3 regions of the Bacillus sp. 179-C3.3 HS genome follow, and region 2 is predicted to be linked to each of the others. Evidence: riboswitches for the same ligand, from Rfam matches in the RefSeq annotation. Region 2 holds a riboswitch; each other region holds the start of a gene.
The links. A riboswitch is a leader RNA that binds a small molecule or an ion and turns the genes downstream of it on or off. The one in region 2 is predicted to bind S-adenosylmethionine.
Positions count from the first base shown of each region.

Region 1: another riboswitch for S-adenosylmethionine. It lies ahead of AB1K80_RS00550 (sugar ABC transporter substrate-binding protein); the one in region 2 lies ahead of mtnW (2,3-diketo-5-methylthiopentyl-1-phosphate enolase).
Region 3: another riboswitch for S-adenosylmethionine. It lies ahead of AB1K80_RS10815 (bifunctional homocysteine S-methyltransferase/methylenetetrahydrofolate reductase); the one in region 2 lies ahead of mtnW (2,3-diketo-5-methylthiopentyl-1-phosphate enolase).

Region 1 is NZ_JBFEFT010000001.1:104,546-112,252, forward strand. It holds gene AB1K80_RS00515 (BglG family transcription antiterminator) at 1-134, shown strand, start outside; gene AB1K80_RS00520 (PTS sugar transporter subunit IIB) at 262-567, shown strand; gene celB (PTS cellobiose transporter subunit IIC) at 582-1,931, shown strand; gene AB1K80_RS00530 (PTS lactose/cellobiose transporter subunit IIA) at 1,958-2,284, shown strand; gene AB1K80_RS00535 (6-phospho-beta-glucosidase) at 2,281-3,609, shown strand; gene AB1K80_RS00540 (hypothetical protein) at 3,740-4,144, shown strand; gene AB1K80_RS00545 (branched-chain amino acid aminotransferase) at 4,190-5,281, opposite strand; SAM riboswitch class I at 5,721-5,830, shown strand; gene AB1K80_RS00550 (sugar ABC transporter substrate-binding protein) at 5,999-7,117, shown strand; gene AB1K80_RS00555 (sugar ABC transporter ATP-binding protein) at 7,187-7,707, shown strand, end outside.
Region 2 is NZ_JBFEFT010000002.1:185,603-193,309, forward strand. It holds gene motB (flagellar motor protein MotB) at 1-299, shown strand, start outside; gene AB1K80_RS02645 (MarR family winged helix-turn-helix transcriptional regulator) at 333-788, opposite strand; gene AB1K80_RS02650 (ATP-binding protein) at 994-2,499, shown strand; gene AB1K80_RS02655 (Spo0E family sporulation regulatory protein-aspartic acid phosphatase) at 2,541-2,783, opposite strand; gene AB1K80_RS02660 (1,2-dihydroxy-3-keto-5-methylthiopentene dioxygenase) at 3,082-3,612, opposite strand; gene AB1K80_RS02665 (methylthioribulose 1-phosphate dehydratase) at 3,625-4,266, opposite strand; gene AB1K80_RS02670 (2-hydroxy-3-keto-5-methylthiopentenyl-1-phosphate phosphatase) at 4,230-4,925, opposite strand; gene mtnW (2,3-diketo-5-methylthiopentyl-1-phosphate enolase) at 4,926-6,146, opposite strand; SAM riboswitch class I at 6,247-6,348, opposite strand; gene AB1K80_RS02680 (pyridoxal phosphate-dependent aminotransferase) at 6,393-7,583, opposite strand.
Region 3 is NZ_JBFEFT010000015.1:33,540-41,246, reverse strand. It holds gene metH (methionine synthase) at 1-3,097, opposite strand, end outside; gene AB1K80_RS10815 (bifunctional homocysteine S-methyltransferase/methylenetetrahydrofolate reductase) at 3,081-4,922, opposite strand; SAM riboswitch class I at 5,001-5,120, opposite strand; gene AB1K80_RS10810 (YajQ family cyclic di-GMP-binding protein) at 5,202-5,693, opposite strand; gene AB1K80_RS10805 (S1 RNA-binding domain-containing protein) at 5,930-6,778, shown strand; gene AB1K80_RS10800 (BMP family lipoprotein) at 6,923-7,707, shown strand, end outside.

The DNA of each region.
Region 1 (7,707 bases), on a different contig from region 2:
CAAAGGATTTAAAAGGAATGTATCAACTACTAGGAGAGTTTGTGCATAATGTCAAATTCATTCAGCAATTGATCGCTTGTGATACGTTCGAAGCCATGCTAGATATCATGATGAAAAAATCTCCTTCGTACTAGACGTAAGATTGTGATATGAACTTTTTCCTCTTCATAAAGGAAAAAGTATAGGTGTTATTGAAAGCGGTTTCATAATAAGATGATGGTGTAAAGATAAGCTTCATACTTCTAAAGGGGGCGGTTACACATGAATATCTTATTAGTATGTGCAGCAGGTATGTCGACAAGCTTACTTGTGACGAAAATGGAAAAAAGCGCACAAGAACAAGGGAAAGAATATCGCATTTGGGCAGTATCTGGAGATGCGGCAAAAAGTCACATTGATCAAGCAGATGTGTTGTTATTAGGCCCTCAGGTTCGATATTTGTTACCTCAAATGAAAAAACTCGGAGAAGAAAAAGGGATTCCGGTAGATGTCATTAATGCGGTGCACTATGGCGTATGTAATGGCGCCGAGGTTTTAAAATCTGCCGAACAGCTAGTGAACGGATAAAGGGGGCGGAAGGGATGAATGGATTCAACCGATTTCTAGAAGAGAAGGTGATGCCGTTTGCAGGGAAAATTGCCGCTCAACGACATTTACAAGCACTGCGTGACGGTATCGTTCTCACCATGCCTCTCATTATTGTCGGTTCGCTATTTCTCATATTAGCCAACCTTCCAATCCCGGGATACAGTGAATTTATGGCAAGTGTCTTTGGAGCGGAATGGGCGACAAAACTGTCCTATCCAGTTAGTGCCACCTTTGACATTATGGCACTTGTTGCCACCTTTGGAATCGCCTATCGGCTTGCAGAAAAATATGCTGTCGATGCACTATCATCTGGTGCCATAGCGGTTGCGGCATTCCTATTGGCAACACCTTATCAAGTGCCATTCACACCGGATGGATCAACAGAAGAAATCATAGTAAATGGTGGGATTCCAGTCAGTTTAATGGGTAGTAAAGGGCTGTTTGTGGCCATGATTATTGCCATCCTATCAACAGAAATATATCGTTTCATTGTGCAACGGAATATCGTGATTAAAATGCCTGATGGTGTACCGCCAGCAGTCAGTAAATCGTTTATCGCACTTATTCCAGGTTTTGTGGTCGTCACGTTGGTTTGGGTCACTAGACTTGTCATTGAGATGACACCTTTTGAGAGTATTCATAATATCATCACAGTTTTAATTGGCACACCGCTTTCCGTTCTCGGGGGCAGCCTGGGCGGAAGTATCGTAGCGGTGAGTGTTCAGATGCTCCTTTGGTCTTGTGGTATTCATGGAGCGACGATTGTCGGTGGCGTCATGGGCCCGATTTGGCTAGGTGCGATGGATGAGAACCGTCTCGCGTATCAAGCTGGAGAAGTGTTACCGAATATTTTCACCGCACAGTTCTTTGATATTTTCATCAACATTGGCGGTAGTGGTGCAACACTTGCTTTAGTCATTACGATGTTTATACGTGCCAGAAGTAAACAAATGAAACAACTCGGTAGACTTGCCATTGGCCCAGCCATTTTTAACATCAACGAACCGATTATTTTCGGAATGCCGATTGTGATGAACCCAATGCTTTTAATCCCATTTATCCTGACGCCTATCATGTTAATTATCACCACTTATATTGGCATGAGTACAGGACTTGTGGCAAAACCGGCAGGAATCGCTGTTCCATGGACAATGCCGCCAATCATTTCAGGCTATCTGGCAACAGGCGGAAAAATATCTGGCGCTGTCATGCAGCTCATTAACATGGTACTGTCATTTGCACTATACTATCCATTCTTTAGAATGTGGGATAAGCAAAAAGTGAAGGAAGAAAACGAACTACAAACAAAAGCATCAACTGAAGATCATACTGTCAGTATGTAATAGAGGGTACAAGGAGGATGCGGCCGATGGAAATGGAACAGATTGTGTTTCAACTCATCTTGCATGGTGGAAATGGCAGAAGTTCAGCAATGGAGGCCATCACATGTGCAAAAAAAGGCCACTTTGATGAGGCGAAGCAGAAATTGCAGGAAGCACAAGACGCGTTAAATGAGGCGCATCACGCACAAACAGAGTTGATCCAAGGAGAAATCAGAGGAGAAAAGACGGACATTAGCCTCTTAATGATTCACGCCCAAGATCACCTCATGAACGCAATGACAGTCAAAGAACTAGCAACAGAAATCATTGAACTACATGAAAAGATGAAGCAATTCGGAGGTGTCAATTCATGAAAGAGGGAATCAAAATTGTCACGATTGGCGGTGGCTCAAGCTATACGCCGGAACTAGTTGAAGGATTTATTAAGCGATATCATGAATTGCCTTTGAAAGAATTATGGCTTGTCGATATTGAAGCGGGGCAAGAAAAATTAAACATTGTCGGTGCTCTAGCAAAGCGCATGATTGAAAAAGCGGGTCTTCCAATTGAAGTTCACCTGACACTTGATCGACGTGCCGCTTTAAAGGATGCAGACTTTGTGACCACACAATTTCGGGTTGGGTTGCTCGAAGCACGAGCAAAAGATGAGAGAATTCCACTTAAATACGGTGTCATTGGTCAGGAAACGAATGGACCAGGCGGGTTATTGAAAGGATTGCGAACCATTCCTGTTATTTTAGATATCGTGAAGGATATGGAAGAGCTTTGTCCGGATGCATGGCTTGTGAATTTTACAAATCCAGCAGGTATGGTGACAGAAGCCGTTTTACGCTACACAAAGCTGAAGAAAGTAGTCGGGCTTTGTAACGTCCCAATTGGCATCAAAATGGGGATTGCAAAGGCACTTGATGTAGATGTTGAACGGATTGAAGTACAGTTCGCTGGTCTGAATCACATGGTGTATGGATTAGATGTGTATTTAGATGGGGTGAGTATTTTAGATCAAGTGCTAGATGAATTAGGAAACCCAAATAGCCAGTGGTCTATGCAAAACATTGAAGCGAAAAGCTGGGAGCCTTCATTTGTCAAAGGATTAGGCGTCATTCCTTGTCCATATCACCGCTACTATTATAAAACGAAAGATATGTTGGAAGAAGAACAAAAGGCGGCGCAAGAGAAAGGCACAAGAGCAGAGGTCGTCCAGCAAGTCGAACAAGAATTATTTGAACTCTATAAAGATCCAGATTTATCGATCAAACCACCACAGCTTGAAAAAAGAGGTGGGGCTTATTACAGTGATGCGGCATGTAATTTAATTAGCTCGATCTATAACGATAAACATGACATCCAACCAGTAAATACGATGAACAGAGGGGCAATTGCCAGCATTCCGGCTGATTCAGCAGTTGAAGTGAACTGTATCATCACAAAAGATGGACCGAAGCCGATTGCGATAGGAGACTTACCTGTTGCGGTAACGGGACTTGTTCAACAAATCAAATCATTCGAACGTGTAGCAGCGGAAGCAGCTGTAACAGGGGATTATCACACAGCGCTTGTCGCCATGACGATCAATCCACTCGTCCCATCTGATGAGGTGGCAAAGGAAATTCTAGATGAAATGCTAGAAGCGCATCGTGAGTATTTACCCCAATTTTTCAAACAAGTGAATGCATAAAATGGAATGGCCCCTTGATGGGGTCATTTTTTATGTTTTCACCATATGCATACTTGGAATAAAGGAGTATTATAGGAAGGATTCACCCGTAAAACAGTATGTACTGCTGAAAAGAAAGAGGTGCAGAAATATGATATTATTCGGCTTAATGATTTATGGTTTTTATTTTCACCCTATTTTTAGTTTTGGCACGTTGGTGCTGTTTCTGTATGGTATCATCGCTTCGTTTATTGGTCTTAGACGGAATCAATCATATAGATGGATCTATATATTTCGCTTGTTGGTTTGTTTTACAATCCCGGTGACCAACTTGTTGATGTATTTGACGACAATTGGAGGAGGACCAGGAATTACGAACCTCCAGATGAATCCACTTCCATTCATTTATATTGTGATCTTTATACTTGAAATCATCACTATCTTTTTACCGGAAGTCTTTTTGTTGATTGAAAAAAAGCGTCATATCAAATGGAAAGGGTGGATATATGCAGGGCTCATTGTGTGTGTATCGATCTTGTTTTGGTGGACGATTTGATGAAAAGGAAAAAGAACCCTTCACGATGAAGGGTTCTTTGTTATGTTATGCCTGCTTCACGACAGAATCGACTTCCACTGTCCAACCAAAGATGTCGGGCTGTGTCCCTTTTTGGATGCCAGTAATGGCTTCGTACAATTTCTTCGATATGTCACCCGTTTGCCCATCTTGAATGACGTATTGTTGGTCGTGATAAATTAACTCCCCAACAGGAGAAATGACGGCTGCCGTCCCTGTTCCAAACACTTCCTCCAGTTCACCTGTTTTGTGTGCCTCAATGAGTTCATCAATTGAGATTTTACGTTCTCTCACTGGAATGTCCCAATGCTTTAACAGTTCGATCACAGAGTTCCGTGTAATGCCTTCTAGAATACTTCCGTTCAATTTCGGCGTGACGACCTCACCATTGATTTTAAAGAAGATGTTCATACTGCCTACTTCTTCAATGTACTTTTTCTCAACCCCATCAAGCCAAAGAACTTGTGAAAATCCTTTTGCTTCAGCCACTTGCTGTGCTTTTAGGCTTGATGCATAGTTGCCAGCTGTTTTAGCATTACCTGTTCCGCCTTTTACGGCACGAACAAATTCATTTTCAACGGCGATTTTAACAGGGTGAATGCCTTCCTTATAGTAGGAGCCCACCGGAGACAAGATGATGATGAGTTTATACGTGTTTGACGGTGCAACCCCTAAATAAGGTTCAGTGGAAATGATAAACGGACGAATATAAAGAGAAGTTCCTTCTGCATCAGGTACCCAATCCTTATCAATGCGAATGAGTTCATTTAACCCCTCTAACACAGTTTCTGAATCAATTTGAGGGATACACAGGCGATCATTGGATCTGTTTAGGCGTTCCATGTTTTTTTCTGGACGGAATAATAGAATTTTTTGATCGTCAGAAACATACGCTTTTAAGCCTTCAAACACAGATTGACCATAGTGGTAAACCATAGAAGCTGGATCCATCGGAATCGCTTGATAGGGAATAACCCTTGGATCGTACCAGCCTTTATCAGTTGAATAATCCATCACAAACATGTGGTCTGTGAAGATTTTCCCGAATTCAAGCTGATCAGATTGAGGTTTTGGTTTTTTTGTTGAACTGAGTTCTACACGGATGGGTTGTTTTGGCATTGTAAATCTCCTTGCTATTGATTATTTGAAAATTCTAATAATACGAAATAATTATGATTCTATTCTATACCTTCACGAAATATTAGCAATAGGTTTTCTGGAATTCTCATGAGAAAATTCAGGTAAAGCGCTTTCCTTCTCTCTACTGTAAGTTACCTGTGCCACCACCTTCTTAAAAAAGAAATAAAATCCAGATTCGTTATTAACTGATTAATCAGATAATTAAAAAGCGGGCTGTGTTTCTGTCAGATTTTTTTTCAACTATACACCTTTTGACTACTACATGGCAATGGGCAACGTCGCATGAATCCTGTCAAGCTAGCATCTCCTACTTATCAGATTGAGTGAGTCATTTTAAAAATATTCAAAAAAGTGATTGACAACGATGTGACATCGCATTAAAGTAAAGGGAACATTTAACGCAAAATTTCATACGAATCTCTTATCAAGAGAGGCAGAGGGACTGGCCCTATGACGCCCAGCAACCGTTTCTACTTTAGAAATTGGTGCTAATTCCTGCAAAGCGATCAAAGCTTTGACAGATAAGAGAGGAAGACGATCCGATACATATCTTATGCAACGGTCATCCAGCCTCTCTTTAAAAAGAGAGGCTTTTTTGTCTCTATTTTGAATCAATCCATGGGTTGACGGGTGAGGTCTAACACTTTTACCTAGTTTTCCTATGGGGAAAATAAACAACTTTGAGGAGGAACAGCAATGAAGCGTAACAATTTGACATCATTTCTTGTGATATTGACGGTACTAACCATTGTATTAACTGGTTGTGGAGCGGGATCAAGCTCAGGATCAAAAGCGAAAACGAACGAAAATGTTTCCTTTGACAATGTACCAGAGCGATTTGCAAAAGGGCAGGGGGCAAAGATTAAAGTCATCCGCAAAATTGGTGGAGATGACCACACAGCGCAATTTTTAGCTGGTGCAAAAGCAGAAGGTGAGGCACTAGGCTTTACGGTTGATGTGTATACAGCCAATGGAGATACAGCGAAGTTCCATGATGCGATTTCCCAGGCACTAGAAGAAGACTATGATGGCATCATTATTTCCCATGGAGATGATGAGGCGACAGTCGCTGATGTGAAGAAGATTACAGCGAAGGGAATTCCAGTTGTGGCATTTGATTCAAACCCTAAGCTGAAGGATATCAAAGGCGTCACAGTCACCTCTCAAGATGATGAACAATTAGCCAAGAAGTCATTGGACACACTCGTCGCTGATTTTAATGGGAAAGCGAACATTGCCTATCTGTGGGTAGATGGATTTCCGCCAATGGTCAGACGAAACAAGGTATACCAAGAAACCCTTGAGAAGCATCCAGGGATAAAAGAGATTGACCGTTTTGGTATTGCATCTTCTGATACATCCGTGCAAACGCAAAATGCTGTCGCGGCAATGCTCAATAAATATCCGAAGGGCAAGCTTGATGCAATCTTCGCGACATGGGATGCATTTGCGATCGGTGCGGCAAGAGCTTTAAAAGAAGCAGGAAGAACAGAAGTCAAGATCTATGGAATTGATGTCTCAAATGCGGATCTTCAGGAAATGACGACGAAAGACAGCCCTTGGAAGTATACAGCAGCAGTAGATCCAAAGCTAATTGGGGAGGTTGACGTTCGAATCCTTGCGAAAAAAATAGCTGGAGAGGAAACACCTTCTTCCTATGACCTTGAGGCCTCACTTATCTCACAAAAGCAGCTCCAACAGGCAGGGAAAGCCATCAATATGGTGAACCTTGCGGAAGAAGTGAAGGGATTTGGTTCATCTTCTGCCTTTGAAGAGGACTGGATGAAAACCTTAAAGAACCATTATGCAAAATAATCAACATGCACTCTCTTTCATTAGAGAGTGTTTCATTTTTCAGATGACGATCATTGGAGGAGAACACCTATGACATCGCCACTTGTTCACATGAAACAGATTTCGATTGAATTTCCAGGGGTCAAGGCATTAGATCAAGTTGATTTTACGTTGAAAAAAGGGACGGTACATGCGCTGATCGGAGCAAATGGCGCTGGGAAGTCGACTTTAATGAAAGTATTATCAGGGGCCTATTCACATGCACAAGGGACCATTCATATCAATGGGCAATTGGCATCTATTCACACACCAAAGGATGCGGCCACATACGGTGTGCAGACTGTCCATCAAGAAGTCGACACAGCTCTTGTGCCCTATTTAAGTGTTGGTGAGAATATGATGATGCATGAAATTGAGCGGCAGCCGTTTGTTCGCTGGAAGGAGCTTCATCGTCAGGCGGCTCAAACGCTGAAGGAGATGGAGATCAACCTCTCCACAAAGCGGCTTGTCAGTGAATTAACGCTTGCAGAAAAGCAGATGGTGCTCATTGCGAAGGCAGTCTCCGCTCAATGTAGCATTTTAATATTAGATGAACCAACTGCACCGCTCAG
Region 2 (7,707 bases):
CAAAAGAGATTTCTAAACTACTTGTCATTAACCCAGCACGCGGCATTGTCATTAGCGGACACACAGACAATGTGCCAATTAAAAATTCAGACTTTCAATCCAATTGGTATTTAAGTGCCATTCGCGCTGTTAACTTTTTAGATATTCTTCTTGAAAACTCCGACTTAGACCAAGAAAACTTTAGTACAAAGGGATATGGAGAATTCAAACCAATTGCTTCAAATGATACAGCAGAAGGTAGAAGTAAAAATAGACGCGTAGAAGTTCTCATTTTACCGATTGAGAAAAAAGCAAAATAAAAAGGAAGCCTGTGGCTTCCTTTTTATTTTATGCTATTCTTTATGGTCGTATAAATGCTTTGCACGAAGTCCCACATGTTTAAGCATATCAATGCAGGCATCCTTCTCTTCTTCGCTCAGCACACTAATCATTTCATGTATTTCTTTCGCATGATCTGGGAAGATATCGTCTAGCAACGCCCGTCCTTTTTCTGTAATATGGGCAAATGTCACCCGGCGGTCTTCAGCACAAGCTTTACGACTGAGTAGTTCTTTTTTCTCTAATTTATCCACTACATACGTAATACTTCCGCTCGCTAGGAGAATCTTATCACCAATTTGTTGAAGCGGTTGATCCCCTTTATGATAAAGCAATTCTAATACAGCGAATTCAGTCGGATTCAGACCGTGCTGAATAATATGCTTGTTCATATGGTGGTTAATTGAACGATACGCACGTGATAATACAATAAACAATTTCAATGATTTTTCAACATTTTTATTTTCCATTTTTTATCATCCTTTATGTCATACAACCCACTTACTGTGACATTAATAAACAATAAGTAAAATGTCAATATGTTGGTCAATAAATAACATGAAAATAAGCCTATACCGAATCACCTAATTTTTTAAAAATGACACAAGTGATCGTAATGAAGATTATTTCAATGCTATAATAAGTCTATTAGGTAATACGTTGGAGCGATGAATGATGAGCATACTGAAAGGGTTTTGGAAGAAAATCAGACTGTATCTTATTTTGGTGGTGCTTCCAACCCTAATCATTAGTTATTTTATCTATGAAAAAGAAACTGAAAAAATCGATTTAAAAAACAAACAAACGGCGACACTCATGTTAAATATTCACAAAAACCAAATGAATTATTTAATCAGTGAAACAGAAGCGAGATTAACATCCCTCGCGATGGGGTTTGATCAGCCGCTAGAAACGAAAAAAGTCCAACACATCCTAGAGAAAATCTATAAACAAGAACCTCGTTTTTCAGGCTTGTATCTCTTAAATGAAAAAGGAGATGTCACTGCCAGCACTACCCCGTTAAAAGAAAAAGTCAATTTATCATTCAGAGATTATTTCAAGCGCATTCAAATCACAAAACAGACTGAGATTACAGATAACTACATAAGTAGAATTACGAAACAACGCATCCTCTCTATTTGTGTACCTGTCTTAGATGAGAATGATCAAGTCACCAATGTATTAGTCGCTGCGATTCAAATTGATTATTTAAGAAATATCATGAACGTATTGAATCCAGATCTTCATTTTAAAATGCACAACCAACATGGCGATGTGGTGTTTACAAGTGGCCCACAGCCAGCATCTGAAAATGACCGAACGGTGTCGACATATTTAGATGAAAATAGCTGGAAGCTAGAGGTTTTCCCGCAGCGAGCTACAGTATCTGAAGTCCTATCTGTTATGCTGTTTCCTCTATCAAGTGCATTTATTTTATTAAATATTTTATTCACGCTTGTCCAATACATGATGTTAAGACGACAAACCCAACAAGAACGTCAGCAAAATGAAGCGCAAAAGCTTGAGTTAATTGGGACACTTGCAGCAAGTACCGCACATGAAATTCGCAACCCTTTAACCGGTATTAGTGGATTTATTCAATTGCTTCAAAAGAAGTATCATTCTGAGGAAGACAAGCTCTATTTCTCTGTCATCGAGGAAGAAATTAAACGAATCAATCAAATTGTTAGTGAGTTTCTTGTATTAGGGAAACCAACTGCTGAGAAGTGGCAGAATAATTCCGTCAAAGAAATTGTGAGCGAAATCATGCCTATCGTTTTCTCAGAAGCCAATCTGTATAATGTTGAGGTTGATTTACAAATCAATACGATTCAAGATGTTGGTGTTTATTGCACAAAGGATCACATTAAACAGGTCGTATTGAATATAGCAAAAAACTCATTAGAAGCCATGCCTAATGGTGGTCACTTGAAGATTATGATTGAGACTGAAAAAGAACAGGTGATTATTAAAGTGAAAGATACAGGTGAAGGAATCCCAGAAGAAATGCTTACACACATTTTCCTTCCATTTATTACGTCGAAGGAAAAAGGAACAGGTCTTGGGCTTGTTGTTTGTAAACGAATCATTTCGATGTATGGCGGGACAATTGATATTCAGAGTGAAGTGAATAAAGGAACAACGGTACTCATCATGCTTCCTTCTGCACACTCAGCATAGCTACATTCAGCCGGTTTGCATACGCAAGTCGGTTTTTCCTGTTAGTAAGAGGGACGATTCACTGATAAGAGACTCATTTGAGACACAATATCATGAAAGGAAGTCACAGCTTGTTGCTCATGTGATAGAAGGTATTGATACTCGTTCATCAGGTTGTCCAATTCTTGACTATACTTGATTGTCATCTCAGCTGTGTATCCTTCTACTTGTGCCGCTTCTACCATTTGTTTTCTCTTTTCATCAATTGACATTAATAACTGTTCTTTCTTTACATACATATTCATCTCATCTCAGCTCCCGCAATGAATTCGTCTGTCTACGCTTTAAATGAACCGACACCAAAATTATACTTTATTTGTAAATTAAATTAAATATGCTTATTTTATTTAATTTTTGACAGTCTAAAGACCTTCTACCCAATCATTTTAAGGTGTAAACGTCAAATTTGGCGGGACTGACTCAAAAGTTCAACAGAAATTTCTCCTATGCAGAAGTGTAAAAAAAACAAGTTTTTCCCCGTTTTATGTCTAATTTACTAAAAAAAGCTGATCTTCCGTCTTCACGGAATGATCAGCTCTCACATCATATGGTTTCTTCTTCGTAAATTGGCACCCAGCCCTCAGTCGTGACAAAAATGCGAACGGCAACTACTTTGCGATCTTCTTGCAGTGTAAAGTAATGGCGGATATGAGGAGGCACTGAAATTAAATCGCCTGGGTTTAGTCTTACATCAAAAAAGACGCCATCCTTCCCTTGAATCGCAAAGATTCCATGTCCACTCACAATAAACCTCACTTCATCGTCTGTATGATGGTGCTCGCGCTGGAAGTTTTGAAGTAGTTCATCTAAATGAGGTGTCGAATCAGATAACGAAATGACATCCTGTGCTTTGTAGCCTCTTCGCTCAGAAATGGCCCTAATTTCATCTTGGAAGACGGTCAAAATTTCTTCTTTCTCTTCATCAGTTAAATCATACTTTTCTGATAATGAACTTGGTAGTTTTGCAATATCCCAATGTTCATAAATGACACCTTGTTCTTCTAAATATGCCTGAACTTCTTGTTCGTTTTCAAGTAATGTTTTCTCTTCATTATGAATATAAATTGTCGCCATATGTTTCTCCTCCTATGATCTAATAAGTTGGGATTGATAGAGTGATAATTTCAAATGATAACTACATAAAAACTCATATGCCTCTAACACACGCTTTGCTTCAAATGCTGTTTTTCCCCACACCGTAATGCCATGATTACGTATGAGTACAGCTCCTGATTCGTTACCTTCACTTAGATGTGCAGCAAATTGTTCAGCAAGATGCGGGATATGTGCTGGGTTTTCTATAATAGGTAGAGCGACTTCTGCCTCCTCTTCCCAATAACCAAGCGCTTTAATGATTTCGTTGCCTTTAAACCGAATTTCTCCTTGATCCCCATATAGCTCAGATATCACATTATTATCAATTGTGTGCACATGGAGACAGCAGCCTGCATTCGTCCGTTCATACAAGTAGGTGTGAAGCAATGTTTCGGCTGATGGTCTAAGCGTTTCGCCCGGTTCAACTGGCTGACCTTGTGCATCAACAAGCACAAAATCTTCGTTTGTTTCTTTTCGTTTATCCTTCCCGCTTGCCGTCACCAAGAATGTGATTGGGTCATCCGACACCTTGATGGATAGATTTCCGCTTGTTCCAAAGAACCAGTCTCTTTGTGCCAGTTCACGTTTGACTTCGGCTAACTCCTGCCAGCGTTTACTCTTTGTCTCTCCCATTCCTTCACTTCCTTTATTTGTGCGAATTGCGCTTTTAGATCAATAAATGTTTCATACTCTTGGTGGATGACGTTCATTTCTTTACATTCATTCAGTAAATAATCACGGGCAAATGTGAAATCAGCATGCTTTGCCGCCTCTATATCTGTGACCGAATCTCCAATCATGATAATAAAGTCATTCTCATCGGTCAGCTGTCGAATAATGGACGGCTTACAACAGCCACAGCCATTTTGGCATTGCGAATCACAGGCAAAAGGCCATTCAATTTGAATACGCTCCTTTTGAAACGACGCATGATTGCAATAAATAGATTGCTTCTCTACAATGCCCTCAAGTACTGGGTAGACAAAAAAGTCCATTCCTCCGCTTAACACATAAAAAGGAATGTCAGCTTTTTTTAAATAAGCGACAAATTCTTCAAATCCTTCTCGAATCTCTGTATCTTGTAAAATAAACGATTGTATCGCTTCCTTCTGATCACTGTCTAGTAATTGAAACATTCGTCCGACACCTTCTTGAATGGTGATCTCCTTTGACAAAACAGCGTCTTTTAGCTTCGTCCATTCGCTAGGTGCAAACTGTTTCATGATCCTGATAATATTATCGTTTTTCGTGATCGTTCCATCAAAATCACAACATACAATTGGCCTTTTCATCTAATCCTCTACCCTTCCCCAAAGATCAAGTGCTGCTTGTAAGTCTGAACAAGAGGATGCCTGCTGTTCAACCGGAATATCATTTATTACAGCATCAATGATTGATCTAAATGCTTTGCCACCGCCGATGGCTCCACGTGGATGTCCATGAATCCCTCCACCTGCATTGATCACATGGTCGATTCCGAAATCTTTGATTAATTGCGGTACCATGCCAGGGTGAATGCCAGCTGATGGGACAGGGAATGTTCGCTTTACGGTGTCCTCTTTCAGACAAGCTTCATAGATTCCAAGCGCCTCTGCTTTCGGAAGTGCGACAGAGCCATAAGGAGATGGAAATAGACTCAGATCGGCGCCTGCATATCGATTGAGGGTTCCTAAAAGAAGAGACGTTGAGAATCCATATTCAGGAGACGATGTGTATGCCCCGCTCACTGCTGGATGAGCCATGATCGGCAAATGAATCTCTGAATCTTCCGCTAAACTTTGCATCACATCAAGCCCATAGGCATGGACGTTAAACAGCAACGCATCAGCCCCAAGTTCGGCTGCCTTTAAGGCTTTATCTCTTAGATCAAAGGTTCTGCCAGTGAGATTGACTGCATAGAGCGTGCGGTGACCTGTCTCTTCATAGGTTTCCTTTAAGATCCTCTTTCCTTCTTTGATTCGATCTTCAAAAGGAGCGAGTGGACTTTCAAATAAGATTTCATCATCCTTAATGAAGTCAACGCCGCCTAACGCTTGCAGTCGAAGTTGTTCATTTAAATCCGCCATATCACGACCGATCACGCCTTTAAAAATACTCATTAATAACGGACGATCATACACATTTAGCTTCTTTCGAATGCCTTCAATTCCGAATACCGGTCCTGGTAGGTTTTTCTTAAACGCCGTAGAGAATTCGATGTCAACAAGCTTTATTTTCCCGTCCAATGATAACTTCCCGAAAATCGTCGTTAAAACGGCTGGTATATCTGCTGAGAAGTTTGCCTCCGGGTATGCAATGGTCACCTCTGATTGAAACAATCCATTTGGTGTTGCGGCAAACTTCTCATTGACGTTGACCACACGGCCTTTATGTTTTTTGAGCTGCTCCTTTTTGAGCTGCGGCAAATCTGTCCATGATCCGACCGTTAATCCAAGCGCGATCTGCTCCGCTTTCCGGTCCATCTCTTCATTCTCTCGATGTGTTAGTACATATGTCGCCAGTAATTCACTCACTAGGAATCCCCTTTCAATTGCGTCCTGCTTATGTTCAAACAAAAAAACCTCTTTCAGTGCTAGATCAGCGCCTTAAAGAGGTTTCGTATCATTCATCCGAATCTTATCTCTCAGCGCCTGCTGCAAGAATTAGCACCGTGCTTCATGGAAGTCGGTTGCCGGGCTTCATTGGGCTAGTCCCTCTGCCTACTCTTGATAAGAATATTCAATTTTCTTAAATGTTGCCTGAATTATCGCATCGTTCTTTTACGTTGTCAATGACTTTTTTTCAAACAAACCTAACGCAGCAATTCGTTTCACTGCTTCTTTTAGCCGTTCCTCACTTGTTAAAAGACCCACTCTCACGTAGCCTTCACCGTGAGACCCAAAACCGTTTCCTGGTGCAACGACCACATGCGCTTTTTCTAATAATAAGTCCGAAAAAGATTCCGATGTATATCCATCTGGCACCTTTAACCAAGCAAAAAATGATCCCTTCGGTGCCTGAACGTCCCAGCCAATCTCCTTGCAGGCTGCAATCCAAGTATTGCGCCTTTTTTCGTATCGTTCATTTTGTTCCTGTACACATGTTTGATCAGCTAATAGTGCTGTCGCTGCTGCGTCTTGTGTTGCTTTAAAAAGGGAAACAAACATATGATCCTGATATCGCTCAATGGCTTCAATCACAGACGGATTCCCGACAGCAAAACCGACGCGCCAGCCAGCCATATTATATGTTTTAGACAATGTATATATTTCAATTCCTATGTCTTTGGCGCCATCTATTTGCATAAAGCTCACTGGTTGATCTCCATCGAATCCAATGCCACCATATGCAAAGTCATGGACAATACATATCTCGTGGTCTTTTGCCAAAGTGACTGTTTTTTCAAAAAAGGCACGATGGGCCGTTGCACCCGTTGGATTGTTTGGATAATTTAAGTACATCAATTTTGCTTTCTCCTTATGATCATCTGACAATTGATCATAATCAGGTAAAAAATCATTTTTTTCGAGTAGAGGCATTGTCACCATTTCAGCTCCGGCAAGCACAGCGCCCGACCAATAATCAGGGTAGCCTGGATCTGGAACGAGGAGTGTATCACCAGGATTCAGTAAGCATTGGGGTAATTCAACAAGCCCTGCTTTACCACCAAATAAAATCGCAACCTCCGATGTCGGATCAAGGGTAACGCCATACTCTCTTTCATAAAAGGTAGCGGCAGCCTCTTTTAATTCTGTCGTTCCTCGGAATGAAGAATATTGATGATTTTCAGGCTTTTCTACCGCTTCTTGCATGGCTTTCACTATATGTGGCGGAGTTGGCTGATCAGGATTTCCCTGACCTAAATTAATGATATCTGCCCCTTCCTGCATCTTTTTCTGCACTTTTTGGACAAGCGATGCAAAGAACTGCTTAGGTAATTTTCTCAACACATCTGATTGCTGAAATTCCATTTTTTCACCTTCTATTCAAGTTACGTAACAATAAACTCACTGTAATGGATTGTTTTATGAATTGTAAAGCAATTTCGAAAAAAGATTGACACGCGAAGATCAGTTCTGATAATATCTTGAATTA
Region 3 (7,707 bases), on a different contig from region 2:
CTCCCTCCTCCTTAAACTGCTGTGCAACCTCTCGTATTCGCGAACCTGCCGTTACAGCAAATAACGCGACATAATCCTTTTCGTGGTCATCACGTTTTCGCACATAGTCCGAAATAGAGCGGTAGGGGAGCTTGGTCTGTCTAGGGAATTGAAAGGTTTCAATAATCTGATCAGGCGCCTCTGGATTGAAAATGTGAAGATCATTCCCATTGGAGCTCGCAGGGAAGAATTGATAGACAAAGGCAGGAGCAAACCAATGTTTCTCTCTCCCTTCGTGGATCAGATCTGTGACAAGTTGTTTTAATTCTAGGGCTTTTGGATGCTGTTCAGCTAGTAATTTTTTTACTTTTCCTTTTAAACCGAGATGATGGCCAATGAGCATCTGCTCATTCACATACGGCATAATATGGTGTAAATCAATGTCTCGTACATAATGACGTTTTGTACTTTCTGGAGTGTAAATTGGTGCATGTGGTAGGACTGCCCGCTTTTCGAGTAACTCAATGACAGCTTTTGGCTGTGTTTTGTCTTTCTCTTTCAACAATCCCTCTTCTTTTTCTTCAGATTGCTTTGATTGAAATTGAAGGGGGTTTGCTTTTAAGTCATTGGCTAGTGAAAGTCCTTCCATTGCATCTTTCGCATAAAGAACAGGTCCATCATAATTTGGCGAAATTTTCATTTTCGTGAATTTTCGTGAAAGGGCAGCACCACCGACCAAAATAGGAACCGAGATGTTCGCTTTTTGTAAATCTTGTGCTGTTAACACCATTTGCTGTGCCGACTTCACAAGTAATCCTGATAACCCGATCATATCTGGTTTTTCTTTATGGACGGCTTCAATTAATGTTTGCGGTGTTACTTTGATTCCGAGGTCGACCACTTGAAAGCCATTATTGCTTAAAATAATATCGACAAGGTTTTTTCCGATGTCATGAACGTCTCCTTTGACAGTGGCAAGAAGAATTTTGCCTTTACCACTTGTCTGTTGCTTTTCCATAAATTGCTCAAGGTACGAAACAGATGCTTTCATCACCTCTGCTGATTGAAGCACTTCAGCGACAATTAATTCATTTTGATTAAAAAGACGGCCAACCTCTGCCATTCCCTGCATTAATGGCCCGTTGATGACATGAAGCGGTGATTCAAATTGGTCTAGGGCAAGAGCCAGATCATCCATTAAGCCTTCTTTTGTGCCTTCGATGACGTATTGTGCGAGCCTCTCATCAAGCGGTAAGGAGATCTTTGGTTTTTTCTCTTCTTTCTTTTTCCCTCGGTAAAATTGGGTGAATTCTGCAAGGGTGTGGTCATTTGTTTCATAAAGTAATGCTTCAGCTAACTTGATTTCTTCCTTTGGAATGGACGCGAAGCGTTCCAGTTTTTCTGTATTCACGATGGCATAATCAAGTCCTGCTTGGACGCAGTGATACAAATAAACAGCATTTAAGATTTCTCTGCCAACGGGTGGAAGACCAAAAGAGACGTTACTAATGCCTAAAATGGTGAGACATTCCGGTAGTGTTTCCTTGATCAATTGAATCCCTTTGATCGTTTCTTCGGCAGCGCCAATATACTGCACATCTCCAGTGCCTACTGGAAAGACGAGAGGATCAAAAATAATGTCACTGGCGGGAATGCCATATTTCTTCGTTAACAGGTCATGGGATCGGACGGCAATCTCAAGCTTTCGTTCTGCCGTTACGGCCATTCCTGTTTCATCTATCGTGCCGACGACAACGGCGCCGCCATATAATGAGACAAGAGGGAGAATCTCTTCAAAACGTTCTTCACCATCTTCTAGATTAATTGAATTAATGATCGCTTTCCCTTGTGAATAGGTGAGTGCCTTTTCAATGACGTGCTTGTCAGTGGAATCAATGACAAATGGGGCTTTGACCTTTTTCATGGCTTCTCTTAAAAACCCTTCCATGTCCAATAATTCATCTCGGTCAGGATCTGCTAAACATACATCGATGACATGGGCGCCATTTTTCACCTGTGCACGGGCGATTTCTGCCGCTTCTTCAAACTTTTGTTCGGCAATGAGTCGTTTGAATTTCCGAGAGCCGATGACGTTTGTTCGCTCACCTACAAAAAGGGGACGCATCGCGTCTTCATAAATGAGTGGCTCAATCCCGGAAACAGTATGCGGAGAAGGCTCATGAGACAAGCTTCTTGGCTTGAGTGCATGAACTTCTTCAGATAATGCTTGAATATGAGCTGGCGTTGTTCCGCAGCAGCCTCCTACGATGTTTAACCAGCCTTCTTTGGCAAAGGCAGCAATTTTTTTAGCAAGAGAGGCAGGGGATTCGTGATACTGACCTTCTTCATCTGGCAGACCGGCATTCGGATAGCAACTCACAGCCGATTTGGCAATGGAAGAGAGTGTGCGGATATGGTCTGTCATAAATTCTGGTCCTGTCGCACAGTTGAGGCCAACGCTGATTGGATTCATATGCTCAAGGGAAATATAAAAGGCTTCGATATCTTGACCAGCAAGGGTAGTGCCCATCGGTTCAATGGTTCCGGAAACCATGAGTGGTAATTGGATGCCCGTCGCTTGGAATGCTTCTTGAATGCCTTTAAATCCTGCTTTTACATTCAACATGTCTTGACTCGTTTCTAAAAGGAGGACGTCACACTTGCCATCAATGAGGGCGCGTGCCTGCTCCTCGTAATTTTTGACGAGCTCTTCAAATGTTGTACCACCTGTCACAGATAACGTTTTTGTGGTGGGTCCCATTGCCCCTACCACGTAACGAGGCCATTCTGGTGTGGAGAAACGGTCTGCTTCATTTTTGGCTAGTTGTGCTGCTTTTTTATTGAGTTCATAGGCAAGATGGCCAAGATCATAGTCATCAAGGACGAGTTTCGTCGCACCAAACGTATTCGTTTCTATTAAATCTGCACCTGCGGCAAGATATTCGTGATGAATGGTGGAGATGACGTGAGGGGCTGTGATATTCAAATATTCATTACAGCCCTCATACGCTTCGCCACCAAAATCGTCTGCTGATAACTTTGCGTTTTGAATCATTGTGCCCATCGCCCCATCAAGGACAAGGATGCGTTTCTCTAGCTGTTCAGTGATAGTTGACATGTGCGTTTGGCTCCTTTTCTTTCTCGTGGATGTAGGTTGTCAGTTCTGCTGTTAAATCTGATCGAAGGAAAGGGGTAATTAAATAAATGCCGTTAAACAGTTCGCAGGCTGTATCTAGTAGTGAGCGAGCGATGGCTAAGCCTTCAATACGTTGTTTTTCCTTATCTTCGCCTGCTTTTGCCATGATCTCACGGATTGAATCAGATAGTTTAATACCGGGAATTTCATGGTGAATAAATTCGGCATTCCGGCTACTTGTTAAAGGCATGATGCCAATGTAAATCGGTTTATCCAAATGGCGGCTTTCCTCATGAATTTTCACAAGCTGTTCTTCTGAATAGACAGGCTGTGAGATGAAATAATCAGCACCGTATTCTATTTTTTTCTCAAGGCGCTTTACCGCTTTATCAATATGACGCACATTTGGATTAAACGCGCCTGCCACTGAAAAATTGGTCTTTTTCCCGAGCGGTTTCCCTGAGAAAGAAAGGCCTTCATTGAATTGTTTGATCAGACGGATCAAATCAAAAGAGGTTAAATCATAAACAGACGTTGCACCTGGGAAGTCGCCAATTTTCGACGGGTCGCCTGTAATGGCTAAAATATCGGTTAAGCCAAGAGTATCCAGACCCATCAAATGAGATTGAAGCCCAATTAAGTTCCGGTCACGACATGTGATATGAACAAGTGAACGCATATCGAGCTGCTGCTTCAATAAAGCGCCGCAGGCGACATTGCTAATACGCGGTGTGGCCAAAGAATTATCAGCGAGCGTTAGCGCATCGATGCCTGCACTCTTTAATTCATTCGCAGCGACTAGAAACTTGTCAAAGTTCAGCTTCTTCGGCGGATCTAGCTCAACAATAATCGTGCGTTTTTTGGTCGCTAGCTCATCAAGTCCTGGTTCTGTGCGCTGATCTCGAACTGAAATGATTTCTTCTTTTAACACTTTGACTTCTTTTTCAGTGATCGGTGCTAAGTCTTGAACAGCTTCAGCCATAGCGCGAATGTGCTGAGGCGTTGTTCCACAGCAACCGCCGATCATGCGTGCTCCTTGATTTCTAAAGGCTAACGCACTTTTTTTGAAATAATCATTATCTGTATCATAGACGAGTCTGCCTTCTTCAAGAGAAGGGAGGCTGCTGTTAGGGTAGACAGATAAATGGGAATTTTCTAAAAGTGGAACGCCTTCGAGTGCCTGAATCATATGATAAGGGCCAAGTCTACAATTAATCCCGACAACATCAGCGCCAAGTGACGACATTTGCAATAAACCGTCTTTGAGCGGTGTTCCATCTTGCAGGACCCCTTGTTCATGCATCGAGACGTTCATGACAATGGGAAGATCCGTTTCTTTGCGTGCAATTTGGAGAACGGCTTTTGCTTCTTCAAGATCATAATAGGTTTCGAGCAATAATCCGTCAGGCTGTTCATTTAATAGCAGGTACAACTGTTCTCGAAAGCTTCGTTTGATTTCGTCGATCGAGTAGGCATTTTTGTTAAATGTTCGAATTCCACCAATTGTCCCAAGGACATATGCAGAACCTGCGGCTGCTTTGGCAATTTGTACAGCTTTTGTATTGATCCGTTTCGTTTCCTCTTCTAAGCCGTAGCGTGATAGTTTAATATAATTCGCCCCATACGTATTGGTTTGAATGATGTCAGCTCCTGCCTGGACATACGCTTCGTGTACTCTCTTGACTTCGTCTTCCTTCGATAAATTTAATTCCTCAAAGCAGCGGTCAATGCCATATGAGTATAAGAGTGTTCCCATTGCACCATCTGCAATCAATACGCGGTTCTCTAAATCTTGTAATAAGCCCATTGTATTCCTCCTTATTTCTATGTAACAAAAAAAGCCTTCTGATAAGAAGAAGACTTTTTGGGTGTATCGTAATTCTTCTCCTTATCTTCCAAGCAGTTGCTTGCTGGATTTAGCACCTTGGTCATAGAAAACAAGTTTCTACTTACACCGGTTGCTGAGGCTTCACAGGGCCAGTCCCTCTGCCTCTCTTGATAAGAAAGCGATATGAAAATGTCAATGATTTGAACTTTTATCAACTGTATCGAAAAAATTGGAAATAATCAATGGAAAATTTGAAATTTATCGAAAATTTATAAATTGGACATCAATCGGCAAGTCAGCTTTTCGTATAAGGGAGATGATCGCTTGTAAATCGTCTTTATTTTTCCCTGTGACCCGCACTTGATCATCCTGAAATTGAGATTTCACTTTGATCCCAGATTGTTTAATGAGGTTATTGATCTTTTTGGCATTTTCTTTATCAATGCCACTAATCAGTTTGGCGCGCTGACGCACTGTTCCGCCGAGGGCATGCTCGCTTTTACCATAGTCAATGTTCTTCGTCGGCACGTTTCGCTTGATGAGCTTTGATACAAGGACATCTTTTAACTGCTCAAGCTTAAAATCATCGTCAGAAATAAGCACAAGCTCTTCTTTTTCTAGTGAAATATCACTTTTACTCCCTTTAAAATCATAACGATTTTTGATTTCTTTTAACGCTGTTTGAATGGCGTTTTGCACTTCAGGTAATTCGACCTTCGATACAATATCAAATGAACTTTCTTTTGCCATGCTACATGACCTCCAACTATAGATATTGCGTTTATCTTACCATGCCATGCACTGAAGAAGAAACCTTAGCCATGATCAAATCAAGACTTCAAGCTCTTGCTGTATAAATCAACTGTCGTTTGTCTAATTTATCTAACAGAACTAGTGATGTTCATGTACAGAGAAGTATAGTAGAATAAAGTGAAATCAAAAGATGAACGAACGCTCTTGTGAGGGCAGATAGGAAGGAAGAGAACATGAGACCAGGTGTGCAATTGACCTTGCAAATAGATAAAGAAATGGAATACGGCTACTTTTTGACAGATGGTGAAGATTCTGTCCTCTTGCATCGCAGTGAAATGACAGAGGATATTGATGACCGAGATGAAGTGGACGTGTACTTATATGTAGATCATGAGGAAAGATTAGCGGCGACGATGAAAATGCCACTCATAAATGCACATACATATGGATGGGTAGAAGTCGTGGATGTTGTTGAGGATATGGGCGTTTTTGTAAATGTTGGGTTATCAAAGGATGCACTCGTTGCAACAGAACACCTTCCCCCTTTTGAGGAAGCTTGGCCGGCAAAAGGCGACAAACTGTATTGTATGCTGAAAGTCACAAGCTACGGCAGAATGTTTGCAAAACCTGCGACAGAAGACGTGATCAGTGAATTATTTACTGAAGCGCCAGAAACCTTGATGAACAAAGAAATCACAGGGACGATTTACCGTTTAATCGCGACTGGCTCCTTTATGCTGACAGATACAGGGGTGAGAGGATTTATTCATCATACAGAACGAAGGGAAGAACCAAGATTGGGATCGACCGTGACAGGTCGTGTGATCGCGGTGAAAGAAGATGGGACTGTCAACGTATCCCTCCTTCCGAGAAAGCAAGATGCATTGTCTGTAGATGCGGAAGACATTTTAACTTATTTGAGAAACCGAAATGGTGCAATGCCTTACTGGGATAAAAGTAATCCAGATGATATCCGCGAAAGATTTCAAATGAGTAAGGCAGCGTTTAAGCGAGCCTTAGGTCATCTCATGAAACATAATCAAGTCTACCAAAAAGATGGTTGGACGTATGAGAAGAAGTGAGCAAATGCTCACTTCTTTTATTTTATTTTAAAAAAATGGGTTTTTTAAGTGAAAAAAGTAACAAAAATATCTTCTAATTGGTGAAATAACTACCTCCTAATCCGATAAAAAGAAAGTAAGGATGAAAAAGGAGAGTGTGTTTGGATGAAAGTAAAAATCTCATTTCTTCTGATGGCAGCCATGCTCATGGTGTTAGCCTCATGTAGCAATGAAAAAGAAGAAAAAGCTACATCAGATGTGAAGCGTATCGGCATCATGCTTACTGAAGATGGCCTTGGTGATCAATCGTTTAACGATTCGTCATTTAAAGGGTTAGAAAAAGCACGTGAAGGACTCGGTATTGAATTTGATTATCGAGAAATTGCTGAAACAGATACATATGAAAAAGGGCTGACGGAGCTTGTGAAAGATGGCAATGATCTCGTCATCGCCGTAGGCTTTAGTATGCAAGAAGACTTAGAAAAGGTAGCGAAAAAGTACCCGAAAAAACAATTCTTGCTCATAGATGCCGCATCTGAGTTAGAAAATATCACCTCTGTTACGTTTAAAGAGGAACAAGGAAGTTATTTAGCAGGAGCGCTTGCTGCCATGACATCGAAAAGTGACGTCATTGGTTTTGTGGGTGGTGTAGATGCAGAGGTCATTCACCGTTTTGAAAAAGGATATGAAGAAGGCGCAAAATCAGTGAATCCGAAAATCAAGATTTTAACGACCTATGCAAACACATTTAGCGATGCAGGAAAAGGCGGTAAAATAGCCAAAGAGATGATTGATAAGAAAGCAGACGTTCTATATGCAGCAGCCGGATATACGGGTGTTGGTGTATTAAAACAAGCACAAGCTGAGAAGAAATATGCAATTGGTGTGGATAGTGATCAGTATTATACCGCTGAAAAAGCTGTCATTTCTTCTATGGTTAAAAAAGTAGA